Regions from separate parts of the Streptomyces sp. Edi2 genome, predicted to be linked through region 1. Evidence: riboswitches for the same ligand, from Rfam matches in the RefSeq annotation. Region 1 holds a riboswitch; the other holds the start of a gene.
What was found. Region 1 has a riboswitch for cobalamin ahead of cobN (cobaltochelatase subunit CobN). Riboswitches for the same ligand answer to the same signal wherever they lie in the genome.
Positions count from the first base shown of each region.

Region 2: another riboswitch for cobalamin. It lies ahead of metE (5-methyltetrahydropteroyltriglutamate--homocysteine S-methyltransferase); the one in region 1 lies ahead of cobN (cobaltochelatase subunit CobN).

Region 1 covers NZ_JBEJGX010000003.1:4,397,132-4,404,580, reverse strand. Annotated here, with positions in the region: gene cobG (precorrin-3B synthase) at 1-1,190, opposite strand, end outside; cobalamin riboswitch at 1,473-1,635, shown strand; gene cobN (cobaltochelatase subunit CobN) at 1,673-5,275, shown strand; gene ABR737_RS22770 (DUF1876 domain-containing protein) at 5,535-5,807, shown strand; gene ABR737_RS22765 (LCP family protein) at 5,865-7,193, opposite strand.
Region 2 covers NZ_JBEJGX010000003.1:441,105-448,553, forward strand. Annotated here, with positions in the region: gene ABR737_RS05450 (glycine betaine ABC transporter substrate-binding protein) at 1-744, opposite strand, end outside; partial or broken gene ABR737_RS05455 (ABC transporter permease family protein) at 744-1,046, opposite strand; gene ABR737_RS05460 (class I SAM-dependent methyltransferase) at 1,259-2,110, shown strand; partial or broken gene ABR737_RS05465 (3-hydroxyacyl-CoA dehydrogenase family protein) at 2,303-2,537, shown strand; cobalamin riboswitch at 2,708-2,936, shown strand; gene metE (5-methyltetrahydropteroyltriglutamate--homocysteine S-methyltransferase) at 3,129-5,447, shown strand; gene ABR737_RS05475 (hypothetical protein) at 5,456-5,674, shown strand; gene ABR737_RS05480 (nucleotidyltransferase family protein) at 5,649-6,275, opposite strand; gene ABR737_RS05485 (hypothetical protein) at 6,378-6,836, opposite strand; gene ABR737_RS05490 (aminoglycoside phosphotransferase family protein) at 6,878-7,449, opposite strand, start outside.

The DNA of each region.
Region 1 (7,449 bases):
GCGGCCGTGGCGTCGGCGCGTACGTCGGTACGGGACTTGGCGCAGCCGGGGCGGCCCGTACAGGCGCCGAGGCGGTGCCAGGGGGAGGCCGGGTCGGTGGTCAGACCGGCGGCGGTGAGCTCCGCCAGGCGGCGGGGTGCCGCGGCGGCCGGCAGTCCGGGCAGAACGATGCCGCGCCATGGGGTGAGGCGCAGTGCGCCGGAGCCGTCGCCGTCGGCGATCGCGGTCAGCAGCCGCCACTGCGCCACCGACAGCCGGCCCAGCGGCGCCAGGACGGAGAGCGCCCGGTTGCCGTCGGCGCCTTCGACGATGCCGGGGGCGGCGGAGTCCGCGTACGGCGGGGCAAAGGACGGCAGGTCGTTCGCCGGAGCGTACGGCGGGGAGGTGCGGGTGGCGGATGCGGGCGCTTCCGCCATGTACGCGGCCTCGATGCCCGCCGACCGCAGGGCCTCGGCGACGTCCCGGGCCCGCAGCGCGTGCCCGTCCGGGAGTTCGCGGACCCGCCAGGCGCCGCTGCCGCTCGCCGCGGCGGCGGTCAGGAAGGCCTCGGCGGCGGCGAGCGCGGCGCGCGGTGCGTCCGGGCCGGCGATCCGCAGCGCCGCCGGATCGTCGCCGATCCGCAGCAGGGCGCCGGCCGTCGGGCCGGTGCCGTTCCCGTCCGGTTCTGCGAGCAAGCTCACATCCCCGCCGAGCGCCGCCACATCGCCCCGTCCGTCGTCCAGAACGAACAGGAAACGGCCCGAGAGGGCGGTCGCGGGCTCGCTCGCGCAGAGCAGCGTGTCCAGCTCACGGGCCCACCGTCGCACGTCGGAAGGGGTGTGCCGGTCCAGTCCGGCCAGCGGCGAGGCGAGGATGTTGCGGATGCGTTCATGGCGTTCGGAGGGCAGCAGACCGGCGTCGCGCAGCAGCGCGGCGAGGCGGCCGCCGCAGTCCTCCGCAAGGCCGCGGAGCTCGGCGTTGCCGCGGGAGGTGAGGGAGAGATGACCGTCACCGAGTGAGTCAGCGGCGTCGGCCAGGGCAGTTGCCTGACGCACCGTCAAATCTCCGGCGGGCAGCCGGATGCGGGCGAGGTGACCGTCGGCGGCCTGGTGCAGTCGCAGCGCTCCCGGGCAGGCGTCACCGCGGTCGCGCAGCGGCGGTGCGGCGGCCTGGGACCGTGTCGAGGGGGAGGGCGGCATGGCGGCGAGCATACCCACGAGGGTGGGCGCCGATCCGGCCCGGATCCGGCCGGGCACCCGGCCTGCTGCCTGCCCGTCGGCCGGTCCGCCGCGTGCCCGTCCCCGTGCCCGCGCGTGCCCGTCCCCCCGGCCCGCCGTGTGCCAGTCCGCCGTCCCTCCGTGTGCCCGTCCGCCGGTCCGTCGCCTGCCCGTCGCCCCGTCCGCCGCACGCCCGTCCCCCGTCCCGCAGCGGGCCCGCGCCTTGGTCCCGCCGCAGCCCGTTCCCAGGCCCGCTTACCTGGCACGGCCACAGCCTTTACCATTCAGGTCGGTGGGTCGGCTGACCCGCCGGACGCCAGCGACGGCGCAGGGGCTGCGGCCCCGGGGAGGAAGCCCGGTGAGAATCCGGCGCGGTCCCGCCACTGTGAACCCGGCAGCTGCCGGGCGAGCCAGGAACTCCCGCCGTCCTTACGACCACCCGGGGCGCGGACACCCCGAGGAAGGCCTGCGCTCGCATGCTTCTGCTGCTGTCGACCTCCGACACCGACCTGCTCAGTGCCCGCGCGGCCACGGGCCCCGTGCCGTACCGGCTCGCCAACCCCGCCCGTCTCGACGTCGCCGAGCTGCCCGCCCTGCTGGAGGGCTGTGACCTCGTCGTCGTGCGCCTCCTCGGCGGCATCCGCGCCTGGGAGGAGGGCCTGGAGGTGCTGCTCGCCGAGGACCAGCACCGGCCGGTCGTCGTCCTCACCGGCGAACAGGCCCCTGACGCCCAGCTCATGGAGCAGTCGACGGTCCCGGTCGGCATCGCGGCCGAGGCGCACGCCTACCTCGCGCACGGCGGGCCCGCCAACCTCGACCAGCTCGCCCGCTTCCTGTCCGACACGGTGCTGCTGACCGGCCACGGCTTCGAGCCGCCGGAGCCCGCCCCGTCCTGGGGCCCGCTGCCGTGGGAGGCCCGCAACGAGACCGGCCCGCTGATCGCCGTGCTCTACTACCGCGCGCACCACATGAGCGGGAACACCGGCTTCGTACGGACCCTGTGCGAGCAGATCGAGGCGGCGGGCGGCCGGGCCCGCCCGCTGTTCGTCGCCTCCCTCCGCGCCCCCGAGCCGGAGCTGATCGAGGAGCTGCGGACCGCCGACGCCCTGGTCACCACGGTCCTCGCGGCGGGTGGCAGCAAGCCCGCCGAGGCGTCCGCCGGGGGCGACGACGAGTCGTGGGACGCGGGCGCGCTGGCCGCGCTCGACGTACCGATCCTGCAGGCCCTGTGCCTGACCGGGCCGCGCAGCGTCTGGGAGGAGAACGACGAGGGCCTGTCGCCGCTGGACGCCGCCTCGCAGATCGCCGTCCCCGAGTTCGACGGCCGGCTGATCACCGTCCCGTTCTCCTTCAAGGAGGTCGACGAGGACGGCCTGCCGGTGTACGTCGCCGACCCCGAGCGCGCCGCCCGGGTCGCCGGGATCGCCGTCCGGCACGCCCGGCTGCGCCACATCCCGGCCGCGGACAAGCGCCTGGCCCTGGTGCTGTCGGCGTACCCGACCAAGCACTCCCGGATCGGCAACGCGGTCGGCCTGGACACCCCGGCCAGCGCCGTGGCCCTGCTGCGCCGCCTGCGGGCGGACGGCTACGACTTCGGCACCGAAGAGGTGCCCGGTCTCGCCTCCGGCGACGGCGACGAGCTGATCTACGCCCTCATCGAGGCCGGCGGCCACGACCAGGAATGGCTCACCGAGGAACAGCTCGCCCGCAACCCCGTCCGCATCCCGGCCGCCGACTACAAGCGCTGGTACGCCACGCTCCCGCAGGAACTCCGGGACTCGGTCGAGGAGCACTGGGGGCCGCCGCCCGGCGAGATGTTCGTCGACCGGAGCCGCAACCCCGACGGCGACATCGTGCTGGCCGCCCTGCTCCGCGGCAACCTCCTCATCCTCATCCAGCCGCCGCGCGGCTTCGGCGAGAACCCGATCGCGATCTACCACGACCCCGATCTGCCGCCCTCGCACCACTACTTGGCGGCGTACCGCTGGATCGCGGCCTCGGCCGACGACGGCGGGTTCGGCGCGGACGCCATGGTCCACCTGGGCAAGCACGGCAACCTGGAGTGGCTGCCCGGCAAGAACGCCGGACTGTCCGCGGCCTGCGGCCCGGACGCCGCCCTCGGCGACCTCCCGCTCGTCTACCCGTTCCTGGTCAACGACCCCGGCGAGGGCACCCAGGCCAAGCGCCGGGTCCACGCCACCCTCGTCGACCACCTCGTCCCGCCGATGGCCCGCGCCGAGTCGTACGGCGACATCGCGCGCCTGGAGCAGCTGCTCGACGAGTACGCGGCGATCTCCGCCATGGACCCGGCCAAGCTGCCCGCGATCCGCGCCCAGATCTGGACGCTGATCCAGGCCGCCAAGCTCGACCACGACCTGGGCCTGGAGGCCCGCCCCGACGACGACGGCTTCGACGACTTCCTGCTGCACGTCGACGGCTGGCTGTGCGAGGTCAAGGACGCCCAGATCCGCGACGGGCTGCACGTCCTGGGCGGCGCCCCGGCCGGTGAGGCACGCGTCAACCTCGTCCTCTCCATCCTCCGCGCCCGCCAGATCTGGGGCGGCACCTCCGCCCTGCCCGGTCTGCGGGAGGCGCTCGGCCTCGACGAGTCGGCGGCCACCCGGACGACCGCCGACGCGGCCGAGGAGACCGCCCGCGGTCTGGTCCAGGCGATGGAGGACGCGGACTGGGACCCGGCGGCGGTGCCCGGCGTCGCCGAAGGCCACCCGTCCGCGGTCGCCGACATCCTCGACTTCGCCGCCCGCCAGGTCGTCCCGCGCCTCGCCGCCACCACCGACGAGATCGACCACGCGGTGCACGCCCTCAACGGCGGTTTCGTCCCGGCCGGGCCTTCGGGATCCCCGCTGCGCGGCCTGGTCAACGTCCTGCCGACGGGCCGGAACTTCTACTCCGTCGACCCCAAGGCCGTCCCCTCCCGTCTCGCCTGGGAGACCGGCCAGGCCCTCGCCGACTCCCTGCTGGAGCGCTACCGCGACGACAACGGCGACTGGCCGCAGTCGGTCGGCCTGTCGCTGTGGGGCACCAGCGCGATGCGGACCAGCGGCGACGATGTGGCCGAGGCCCTGGCCCTGCTGGGGGTCCGCCCCGTATGGGACGACGCCTCGCGCCGGGTCAACGGCCTGGAGCCGGTCGGCCTCGCCGAGCTCGGCCGTCCCCGCATCGATGTCACCCTGCGCATCTCCGGCTTCTTCCGTGATGCGTTCCCGCACGTCATCGGCCTGCTAGACGACGCCGTACGGCTGGTCGCCGGGCTGGACGAGCCCGCGGAGTCCAACTTCGTCCGCGCCCACGCCCAGGCCGACCTGGCCGAGCACGGTGACGAGCGGCGCGCCACCACCCGCATCTTCGGCTCCCGCCCGGGGACGTACGGCGCGGGCCTGCTCCAGCTGATCGACTCCCGCGACTGGCGCACCGACGCCGACCTCGCCGAGGTCTACACCGTCTGGGGCGGTTACGCGTACGGCCGCGGTCTCGAAGGCCGCCCGGCCCGGGACGAGATGGAGACCGCCTACAAGCGCATCGCGGTCGCCGCCAAGAACACCGACACCCGCGAGCACGACATCGCGGACTCCGACGACTACTTCCAGTACCACGGCGGCATGGTCGCCACCGTCAAGGCGCTCAAGGGCAAGGCCCCCGAGGCATACATCGGTGACTCCACCCGTCCCGAGACGGTCCGCACCCGCACCCTGGTCGAGGAGACCTCCCGGGTCTTCCGCGCCCGGGTGGTCAACCCCCGCTGGATCGAGGCGATGCGCCGCCACGGCTACAAGGGCGCCTTCGAACTCGCCGCGACCGTGGACTACTTGTTCGGCTACGACGCCACCACGGGCGTGGTCGCCGACTGGATGTACGACAAGCTCGCCCAGACCTACGTCCTCGACCCCGAGAACCGCGACTTCCTCCAGGAAGCCAACCCCTGGGCCCTGCACGGCATCGCCGAACGCCTCCTGGAGGCGGAGTCCCGCGGCATGTGGGAGAAGCCGGACGCCGAGACGCTGGCGGCGCTGCGGCAGGCGTTCCTGGAGACCGAGGGGGAGCTGGAGGGGGAGGACTGACGGACGCGGCGCGGGGGCGCCGCCGCACTGCCCGGGCCCGTCTGATGCTGCGGTATCAGGCGGGCTTCGTGGTGCCGGCTCTCCGCTCCGCCTTCGTGGTGCGCCGGCTCACCGCCCGGCGGTGCTGTCTCCCGGCTCCACGGTGCTGTCCCCGGCCTCACGGTGACGCTCCGCCCCGGGTGCGGCCCGCGGACGCCGGTGCGAGGATTTTTGTGGGGGCGGTGGCTGCGCTGCCCCCGGGCCGACGAGGAGGCTTCCGGTGACCGGCACGAAGACATGGAACGCCGAGATCAGCATCAGCGAGACCGACAACGAGGTCCGGGCCGAAGCCAGGCTGCGGGGCAAGGAGGGCGGGCAGATGGTCGGCCAGGGGGAGGCCCGCTGTAACCCCGCCGACGAGAACGTCCCGGCCATCGGGGACGAGCTGGCGGTGTCACGGGCGATGTCGGACCTCAGCCATCAGCTGCTGCAGCGCGCCGCGCACGACATCGAGGTGCACACGGCCCGGCCGGTGGAACGCCTGCGCGCCTGAATCCCGCGCGCGACGAACGCTGATCTCAGGGCATCTCCGGCGCGACGAGCGCTGATCTCAGGGCATCTCCGCCGGGAAGTCCGGCCCGATCGTCAGCGTCACCGCGCCCGGTGCCGCCCCGGCCGACTCCGTGGCCTTGGTGCCGGGGAGGCGGGAGGACAGCACCTCGCTCTGTGTCTTGAGCGCGGCCGGGTAGCTGACGGTGGTCTTGTCCGTCGCCGGGGCGTTGCCGGTGCCGACGACCGTGAAGCCGAGCTTGCGCAGCTGGTCGGCGGCGGAGGCGGCCCGGCCGGGTGCGCCGGTGCCGTTGAGGACGCGGACCTGCACGGCGTGGGCGGTCACCGGGTTCTTTGCGGCCTCGGCGAGCTTCTGTTTTCCGGCGGCACCGATCTCGCGGTCGTGCGCCAGGTCGCTGAAGAGCCGGCCGGCCTGCGGGTACTGCCAGACGACATTGGCCTTGTCGGTGGGGACGTCGGCCTCGCGGTAGTAGTTGGGGACGGTCAGGAAGGTGAGGCGGTCGGTGGGGATGTCCTTGACGGTCGCGGCCAGGTCGTAGAGCGGCTTGATACCGGCCAGGTCGTTGTCGGTGGTCAGGGACTTGGTGGCCGAGTTCAGGAAGTCGTAGAGCTCGCCGGGGCTGGTGAGCTTGGACTGGGCCTTGGCGCCCAGGGCCTTCATGAATTCCTGCTGGCGGCCGATGCGGCCGAGGTCGGAGCCGTCGCCGACGCTGTAGCGGGTGCGGACGTAGCCGAGCGCCTTCTCGTCCCGGACGTTCTGGCAGCCCGCCCCCATGTCGAGATGGGCCTTCTTGTCGTGGATGGCGTGCTTGGGGCAGACCTCTATGCCGCCCAGCGCGTTGACCATGCCCTTGAAGCCCTGGAAGTCGACCGAGGTGAAGTGGTCGATGCGCAGTCCGGTGTTCTTCTCGACGGTCTTGATGGTGCAGGCCGCGGCCTTGCGGATGTCGCCGGAGTCGCCGCCGATCGAGAACGCCTCGTTGATCTTGAAGTGGTGCGGGGACGACTTCGAACCGTTGCCCCGGGTACAGGCGGGGATCTGCACCCAGGAGTCCCGGGGGAAGGACAGCGCGGTGGCCCACTTACGGTCGGCGGCGATGTGCAGCACCATCAGCGTGTCCGACTGCATGGTGGTGAGGTTCTTGCCGTACTTGGCGTTGGCACCCGCGCGGCTGTCGGAGCCGACGACCAGGATGTTCTTGGAGCCGGGGCTGAGGTTGACCGGCCGGGCGCCGTCGACGCCGATGTCCACACCGTGGATATTGCCGTCCAGGTGCTGGTAGACCCACGCGCCGACGCCGGCCGTGCCGAGCAGCAGCACGCCGAGCACGCCACCGGTCCAGGCGAGGATGCGGCCGCGGCGGGTCATCCGCAGCTTGCCCGTACCGCCCGCGGAACCGGAGCCGTCGCCGCTGGTACGGGACCGTCTGCTGGTGGTACGCGTGTTTCCGCCGCTGGTACGCGACGTTCCGCCGGTGCCACGGGACGTTCCGGATGCGCCGCCGGTGCCCCGCCGGGCCGTCTGCTGGTGCGTCTGCCTGTCATGCACGCCGATGGCCCTTCTGGTCCTTCTGATACTGGTGAGGCGAGCGGTGCTCTAGGGGAGAGGGCGCGGCAGCGGCGGC
Region 2 (7,449 bases), 4.0 Mb from region 1:
GGGAATGCGGCCGTCGGTGGTGGCCGCCACGCCGAGGGCGCAGGCCGCGCCCTCGGCTACCTGGGTGTAGACGACGCCGTCGTCCATCTTTTTGAAGTTCCCGCGCCGGAGGGCGAATCCGTAGGTCTTCGCCACGCCCGGCAGCCCGTCCTCGCGCACCGAGAACTCGCTGCCGCCGCAGATCGTCGCCGCGCCCGGGTCTTTCTTCGTCAGACGTGCCACGTCGGAGAGTGTGCGCAGCCGGTACTTCTGCGCATTCGCCTGGTTCGCAACCAGCGCGTAGGTGTTGTTGAGCGGGGCGGCGGGCAGCCAGGTGATGCCGCCTCGGCGGTCCTCCTCGCGTACGGCCTCCCACTGCTCGTACGGGTCGACGACCCGCTTGGTGTGACCGAGGTAGGTGATCCAGGCCGTGCCGGTGTACTCGTACATCCCGTCCGCCGCACCGGACTTGACCGCCTCACGGGCACCGATCGAGCCCTGGATGCCCGTCCGGTCCAGGACTTCCGCGCCGGCCGCTTTGAAGACCAGTCCCATGATCTGGCCCAGGATGATCTGCTCGGTGAACTCCTTTGAGGTCACGACCAGTTGGGCGTCCTTCAGAGGTCGCCCCTTCCCGATGGAGCCGGGCTGCACCGAGTCGGCCAGCGGGCTGCCGCTGGTCAGTCCGCAGCCGCTCAGCCCTGCGGCAGCGAGCAGCAGGGCGCCCGCGCCCGCGACGGCCGTCCGTACCGAGGTCAGGCGCATCAGTCCACCTCCAGGCCGTGTGGGCGTAGCAGCAACTCGACGAGCGTCCCCAGCCAGTCCATGATAAGCGCCATGGCAACCGTCAGTACGGAGCCGAGCACCAGCACCGGCATGCGCTGGTTGGTCATGCCGGAGGAGACCAGGTCCCCGAGTCCTCCTCCGACGCAGAAGGTGGCCGGCGTCGCGGTGCCGACGTGCAGCACGAGCGCGGTCCGTACGCCCGCCTGGATCAGCGGGACGACCAGGGGCAGTTCGACCCGTAACAGCATCAGCAGCGGCGACATCACGATGTGGTGCGGTGCGCCGTCTGGTGGCCGGACGGCCCGCAACTCAAGCCACTGAGCGCAGCCCAGCGGTGTATCGCCGGTGGCGTCGCCCACAAGCCGTAAGCCGTGCACCACGTCACGCAGCTCGCCGCACCCGGCGGCAGTCCCGTCATGATCAACTGGCCGCCCAGCCATGAACCTGGCTCCCCTCGTCAGGCCCCTTGGAATCGGTCATCTAGGCTGGCGCGGTGACTGATGAGCAGGAGCGGGTGCAGCCGTCGGGAGTGTGGGCCACGGCGGTGGGGGTGGCCAGGGTGCGGGCGCTGGAGACCGAGCGGGAGAACGCGCTGTTCCGCGACCCACTGGCACAGGCCTTCGCCACCGCCGGCGGCCTGTGGCCCTCCTCGCCGCCGCTGCCCGATGACGAGGCCGCGCAACGCCGCCGACTGGCCGTGTCGTTCTCCATCGTCATCAGGACGAAGTTCCTCGACGACCTGTTGCGGCAGGCTTCCGCGTCCGGGGTCCGGCAGGTCGTGCTGCTCGGCGCCGGCATGGACAGCCGGGCCTTCCGGATCGACTGGCCCGAGGGCACCCGGATGTTCGAGGTCGACACCGCCGCGCCACTGGACTTCAAGGCTTCGGTGCTGCGCCAGGAGCGGGCCGTCGCACGCTGCGAGCGGATCACCGTCGCGGTGGATCTGCGTGAGGACTGGCCAGGCGCGCTGGCCGCCGCAGGGCACGACCCGGCGGAGCCGACCGTGTGGATAGCCGAAGGACTACTGATCTATCTGCCCGAGGACGCGGTGGAACTGCTGCTGGCCCGGATCAGCGCGCAGTCCGCGGCAGGCAGTCGGATGGGGCTGACGTTGGGCTCGCGCGGCGTGATCGAGCGCTTCGGCGCGGACGCCGCGCCGGGATCGGCGGCGTCCATGTGGGTCTCGGAGATGCCCGACGACCCGGTGGGCTGGCTGGCCGGCCACGGCTGGGAGGCCGACAGCCACACCCTGCGCGAGCGCGCTGCCGCGTACGGCCGTCCGGTCAGCACCCCGCCGCAGCGCGAGGAGCGGCCCGGCGCACTGATCTCGGCGATCCGCCGGTAGAGCGCCTCCCGGTTCCCTGGGTGATCGATTCCAAGGGGCCTGATTGAGCTGCCCCTGGTGGAAGTCCGAAGCGGCACGGTGACTGAGCTGGAACGGTGCCTGGTCGGACATGTCGACGGGGTGCTTCGATATGAGGAGGAACAGCTCGGATAGGCAGTCGGAGCTGTTCTGAACCGCAGCAGGTAGGCCCAGGCCACCGCCGCCGACGTGGACGCAGGCATGGAACTGGGCTGCGCCCACCCCATGGGTCTTCTCCAACTCGCCGACCTAAATCGGCCTGGACACGGTGGCCGCCATCGCCCGGTCCCTGTACGACGAGTTCAAGGAACCCCTCTACGCACCGCCACCGCTGCTCCAGCGCATGGTGGAAGCGAGGCTGCTCGGCCGCAAGACCGGCCGCGGGTTCCACACCTACGACCAGGGCTGAGGGTCCCTGGATCGCCGCCGGGCTGAGGGGCCCGGCGGGTGTGCGGTACAGGGCGCGGAACGGACGACTGAGGCCGTTCCGCGCCCCGTCGCGTATGAACCCCGTCCCGCCGGTGTCTCATCTCACGGTCCGGCATGTGAACAGAGGTGTCCGATACGGGCACCACGTCCTACGCTGGCCGGGCAACTGGTTCGCCCCGTCCGCCAGACGGGAGCGTCGTAAGAGGGAACCCGGTGAGAATCCGGGACTGCCCCGCAGCGGTGAGTGGGAACGACCGCCGTCATACGCACTGGATCCGAGCCGCGGATCCGGGAAGCGACGGCCAGTAGGTGCCCGCCGGAAGACACTCCGGCAGGCGCGCCCGCGAGTCCGAAGACCTGCCCGTTGTCCGTGCACGCCCATGCGTGTGACGGCTATCCCGGTGACCTCGAGGGCGGGTTGGGGGCACCCCCGGACGTAGTCTGGGGGAGTACATACCAGCGGACACGTGCGTCGTTGAGCGCACCGTGGTTCCGTCCGGTTCGTCATCCCTTCGCGTCCCTCGTTCCGTCGCCGGGACATCCAGGAGACATATCCGCGAAGGAGAGTTCCGTGACAGCGAAGCCCCCAGCCGCGGCAGCACGGGCCACCGTGTACGGCTACCCCCGCCAGGGACAGCACCGGGAACTGAAGAAGGCCATCGAGGGCTACTGGAAGGGCCGCGTCACCGCGGACACCTTGCGGGAGACCGCGCAGGGCCTGCGCCGTTCGAACTGGCAGCAACTGGCCGACGCCGGCGTCCACGAGGTGCCCACCGGTGACTTCTCGTACTACGACCATGTGCTGGACACCAGTGTCATGGTCGGTGCTGTCCCGGACCGCCACCGCGACGCCGTCGCGGCCGACGCCCTCGACGGCTACTTCGCGATGGCGCGCGGCACGCAGGACGTCGCACCGCTGGAAATGACCAAGTGGTTCGACACCAACTACCACTACCTGGTGCCCGAGTTGGGCCCGGACACCGTCTTCTCCGCCGACTCCGGCAAGCAGGTCGCCGAGCTCAAGGAAGCCCTCGCCCTCGGTCTCACCGCCCGGCCGGTCCTCGTCGGGCCGGTCACCTACCTCCTGCTGTCCAAGCCCGCTCCCGGCGTGGCCGCCGACTTCGAGCCACTGACTCTCCTCGACCGGCTGCTGCCCGTCTACGCCGAGGTCCTGGCCGACCTGCGCGCCGCCGGGGCCGAGTGGGTACAGCTCGACGAGCCCGCCCTCGTCCAGGACCGCACCCCGGCCGAGCTGAACGCCGCCGCCCGCGCCTACCGCGAGCTGGGCGCCCTCACCGACCGACCGAAGCTCCTGGTCGCGTCGTACTTCGACCGGCTCGGCGACGCCCTGCCCGTCCTGGCCAAGGCTCCGGTGGACGGTCTGGCGCTCGACTTCACCGACGCGGCCGCGGCCAACCTCGACGCGCTGGCGGCCGTCGGCGGGCTGCCCGGCAAGCGTCTGGTGGCGGGCGTGGTCAACGGCCGCAACATCTGGATCAACGACCTGGAAAAGTCGCTGACCACCCTCGGCACCCTGCTCGGCCTCGCCGACCGGGTCGACGTGGCCGCCTCCTGCTCGCTCCTGCACGTGCCGCTCGACGCCGCCGCCGAGCGCGACATCGACCCGCAGATCGCCCGCTGGCTGGCCTTCGCCAAGCAGAAGACCGCCGAGCTGGTGACGCTGGCACGTGGCCTGTCACAGGGCACGGACACCATCGCCGCCGAACTCGCCGCGAACCGCGCCGACCTGGCCTCCCGGGCGAACTCCGCGATCACCCACGATCCGGCGGTGCGCGCCCGGGCCGCGGCCGTCACCGACGCCGACGGCCGCCGCTCCGCGCCGTACGCCCACCGGGCCATCGCCCAGCGTGCCCACCTCGGGCTCCCGCTGCTGCCGACCACCACCATCGGCTCGTTCCCGCAGACCGCCGAGCTGCGCACCGCCCGCGCCGACCTGCGTGCCGGACGCCTCGACACCGCAGGGTACGAGGAGCGCATCAAGGACGAGATCCGCGAGGTCCTCTCCTTCCAGGAGAAGGCCGGAATCGATGTCCTCGTGCACGGCGAGCCCGAGCGCAACGACATGGTCCAGTACTTCGCCGAGCAGCTCACCGGCTACCTCGCCACCCAGCACGGGTGGGTCCAGTCGTACGGCACCCGCTACGTCCGGCCGCCCGTCCTGGCCGGTGACATCTCCCGGCCCGAGCCGATGACGGTCCCCTGGACGTCCTACGCACAGTCGCAGACCGACCGCCCGGTCAAGGGCATGCTCACCGGCCCCGTCACCATGCTCGCCTGGTCCTTCGTCCGCGACGACCAGCCGCTCGGGGACACCGCCCGCCAGGTCGCCCTCGCCCTGCGCGAGGAGGTCAACGACCTGGAGACCGCGGGCACTTCGGTCATCCAGGTCGACGAGCCCGCGCTGCGCGAAACGCTGCCGCTGCGCGCCGCCGACCACGCCGCATACCTGGCCTGGGCCACCGAGGCGTTCCGCCTCTCCACCAGCGGCGTGCGGGACCGCACCCAGATCCACACCCACATGTGCTACGCCGAGTTCGGTGACATCGTGCAGGCCATCGACGACCTGGACGCGGACGTCATCAGCCTGGAGGCCGCCCGCTCCCACATGCAGGTCGCCCGCGAACTGGCCGCCCACGGCTACCCGCGCGAGGCCGGCCCCGGCGTCTACGACATCCACTCCCCGCGTATCCCGAGCGTGGACGAGGCAGCCGCCCTGCTCCGCAAGGGACTTGAGGCTATCCCCGCCGAACGCCTCTGGGTCAACCCCGACTGTGGCCTGAAGACCCGCGGCTGGCCCGAGACCCGCACCTCACTGGAGAACCTGGTCGCGGCGGCCCGTACCGTCCGAACGGAGCTCGCCGGCTCCTGATTCCGCCGATGGCCGGGAGGGAACGCAGCCGCCCCCTCCCGGCCGTCCCGGGCCGCCAACAGGACCGCTCCACTGCCCTGTTCAGCCTCGCCGCAGAACTTCCCGCCGCGATCCTCGCCCGGATGCTCGGCGTCCACATCCAGGTCGCCGTCCAATGGCAGAAGGCATCCAGCGGGGACTGGGCCGCCTACGCCGCCGACGTCAGTAGCCGGACGAGTTCGACGTGACACTTGTGGAAGGCCAGTCCAGGACAGTCAGTTCGGGCCATTGCTCTCGCCACCGCGCTGCCTTCGTCTCATAGACCGTCCGGGGAGCAAGTACCGGGTTTGGCCGAACGACGAGGTTGAACACGTCCGACAGTCCGTGCGGTGCATACACGCGCCACTGACCGTCCACCTCCACTCGTACTCCGAGGCAGCACGTCGTGGCGGCGAAACTGTCGATCGCCGCCTCGGTGGAGTCATATGGCGGACACGCCACCCCGAACTTGTCCTCATACCAGAGGTGGACCCGTGCCTCGTTGCGGATCTCGACCTCTACAGGCAGGTCGGCGAAGATCTCTCGCCCGGCCTTGATCACCGAGTCTTCGGCTTCCCAGGACAGATCACCGGCGTCGAAGTAGAAGACGTCGTAGTCCTTGATGCCGTTGGTCGGCGGGCTGTCTGTGACGACGTTCCACACGGTCTGGAACAGACAGCCGGCCGTCACATACCACCCGGGGAGATCCAACGTCGCAGCCCGCGCCAACACCTCCGTCAACATGCCGTTACGGGACAGAACTGAACGAAGGGACTCGAGTTGCTGATCGAGAGGGAGTCGGCTGATCATCAGCCCTGCCTACCACAGCTCGTGCGCCGGAGGGGCCAGAGCTGCCTCAAGCACCCCCGCAGCCGGGAGGTATTCCGGGAGTTCCAATACCCGACTCCACCGTTAGCCATCTACCCCGCCGAGACCATCGAAGCCCACCGCGCCTTCATCGCTCGCCGACGCGCGCCCCGCCCGGCCGAGGAATACCGCACCCCTACGAACGCGGAGTGGGAAGACTTCCTCGGTCACTTCGAACGCCGCAAGCTCTCCGTCGGCACCTGCGCCCGCGCCTACGACACCGCCTGCATCCACGAGCACGCTTGCGTCAGAGGCTCGCTCCTCCGACCTGACCCCGCCCAGCGGGCACGGCTTGCCGAGATCCGCGACAACTTGATCGCCCGAATCGTCGAGGCCGAGACGGAACGCTGGCTCGGCGAAGTCGAAGGTCTCCAGGTCAGCCAGGCTGGCGCCGAGGAGAAGCTCCGCCAGCTCGATCGGGGCCACGGGCAGCATACGGCCGTGGACCTTGGCATACCCACCACGCGTGGTGATCGATGAGCCCGCGAACGTGGGCTGCCTCATGGCCTTCAACCAAGATCGAGAACAAGTTCAAGGAACGTGCATCAAACGCCCTTCAGAACACGATCAAGTGCCGCCCGGCCTGCGGGTCCCCAGTTCGGCTTGCCGCCGGGAAGGCCGCGATCCCCGTTCTGCCCCATGAGCATCAGGAAGAGGCTCTTCATAGCGGCCAGCCCGCGGGCGCGCCGGATCGCCGCCTCGTCTGCATGCGCGTACATGTCGAAGAACCGTGAGGCCGTGCCTGCGGGTAGCAGCACCCATGCGGCGGCGAGGTCCCACGCCGGATCGCCGGCGAACAGGTCACCGAAGTCGACGATGCCTGAGAGCGTTCCGTCCGAGACGACGACGTTCGCGGGATGGAGGTCGCCGTGCACCCACACCGGCGGGCCCTCCCACGCGGGGGCCGCCACGGCGTCGTCCCAGACTGCCCGGACGTCGGCAGCGATGTCGTCGGGGGCAACGGCCTGGAAGAAGTTCTCGAAGCCGTCCGTGCAGTTCCTGGGATGGGCACCGCGGTCTGTAGTGATCGGCGCCTCGGCGGGCGCCTCCACATGGAGCGCTTGGAGGAAGCCCGCCAGCGTGTCGGCCGCGTGGGTGCTGCGGCTGATCGAGCCGT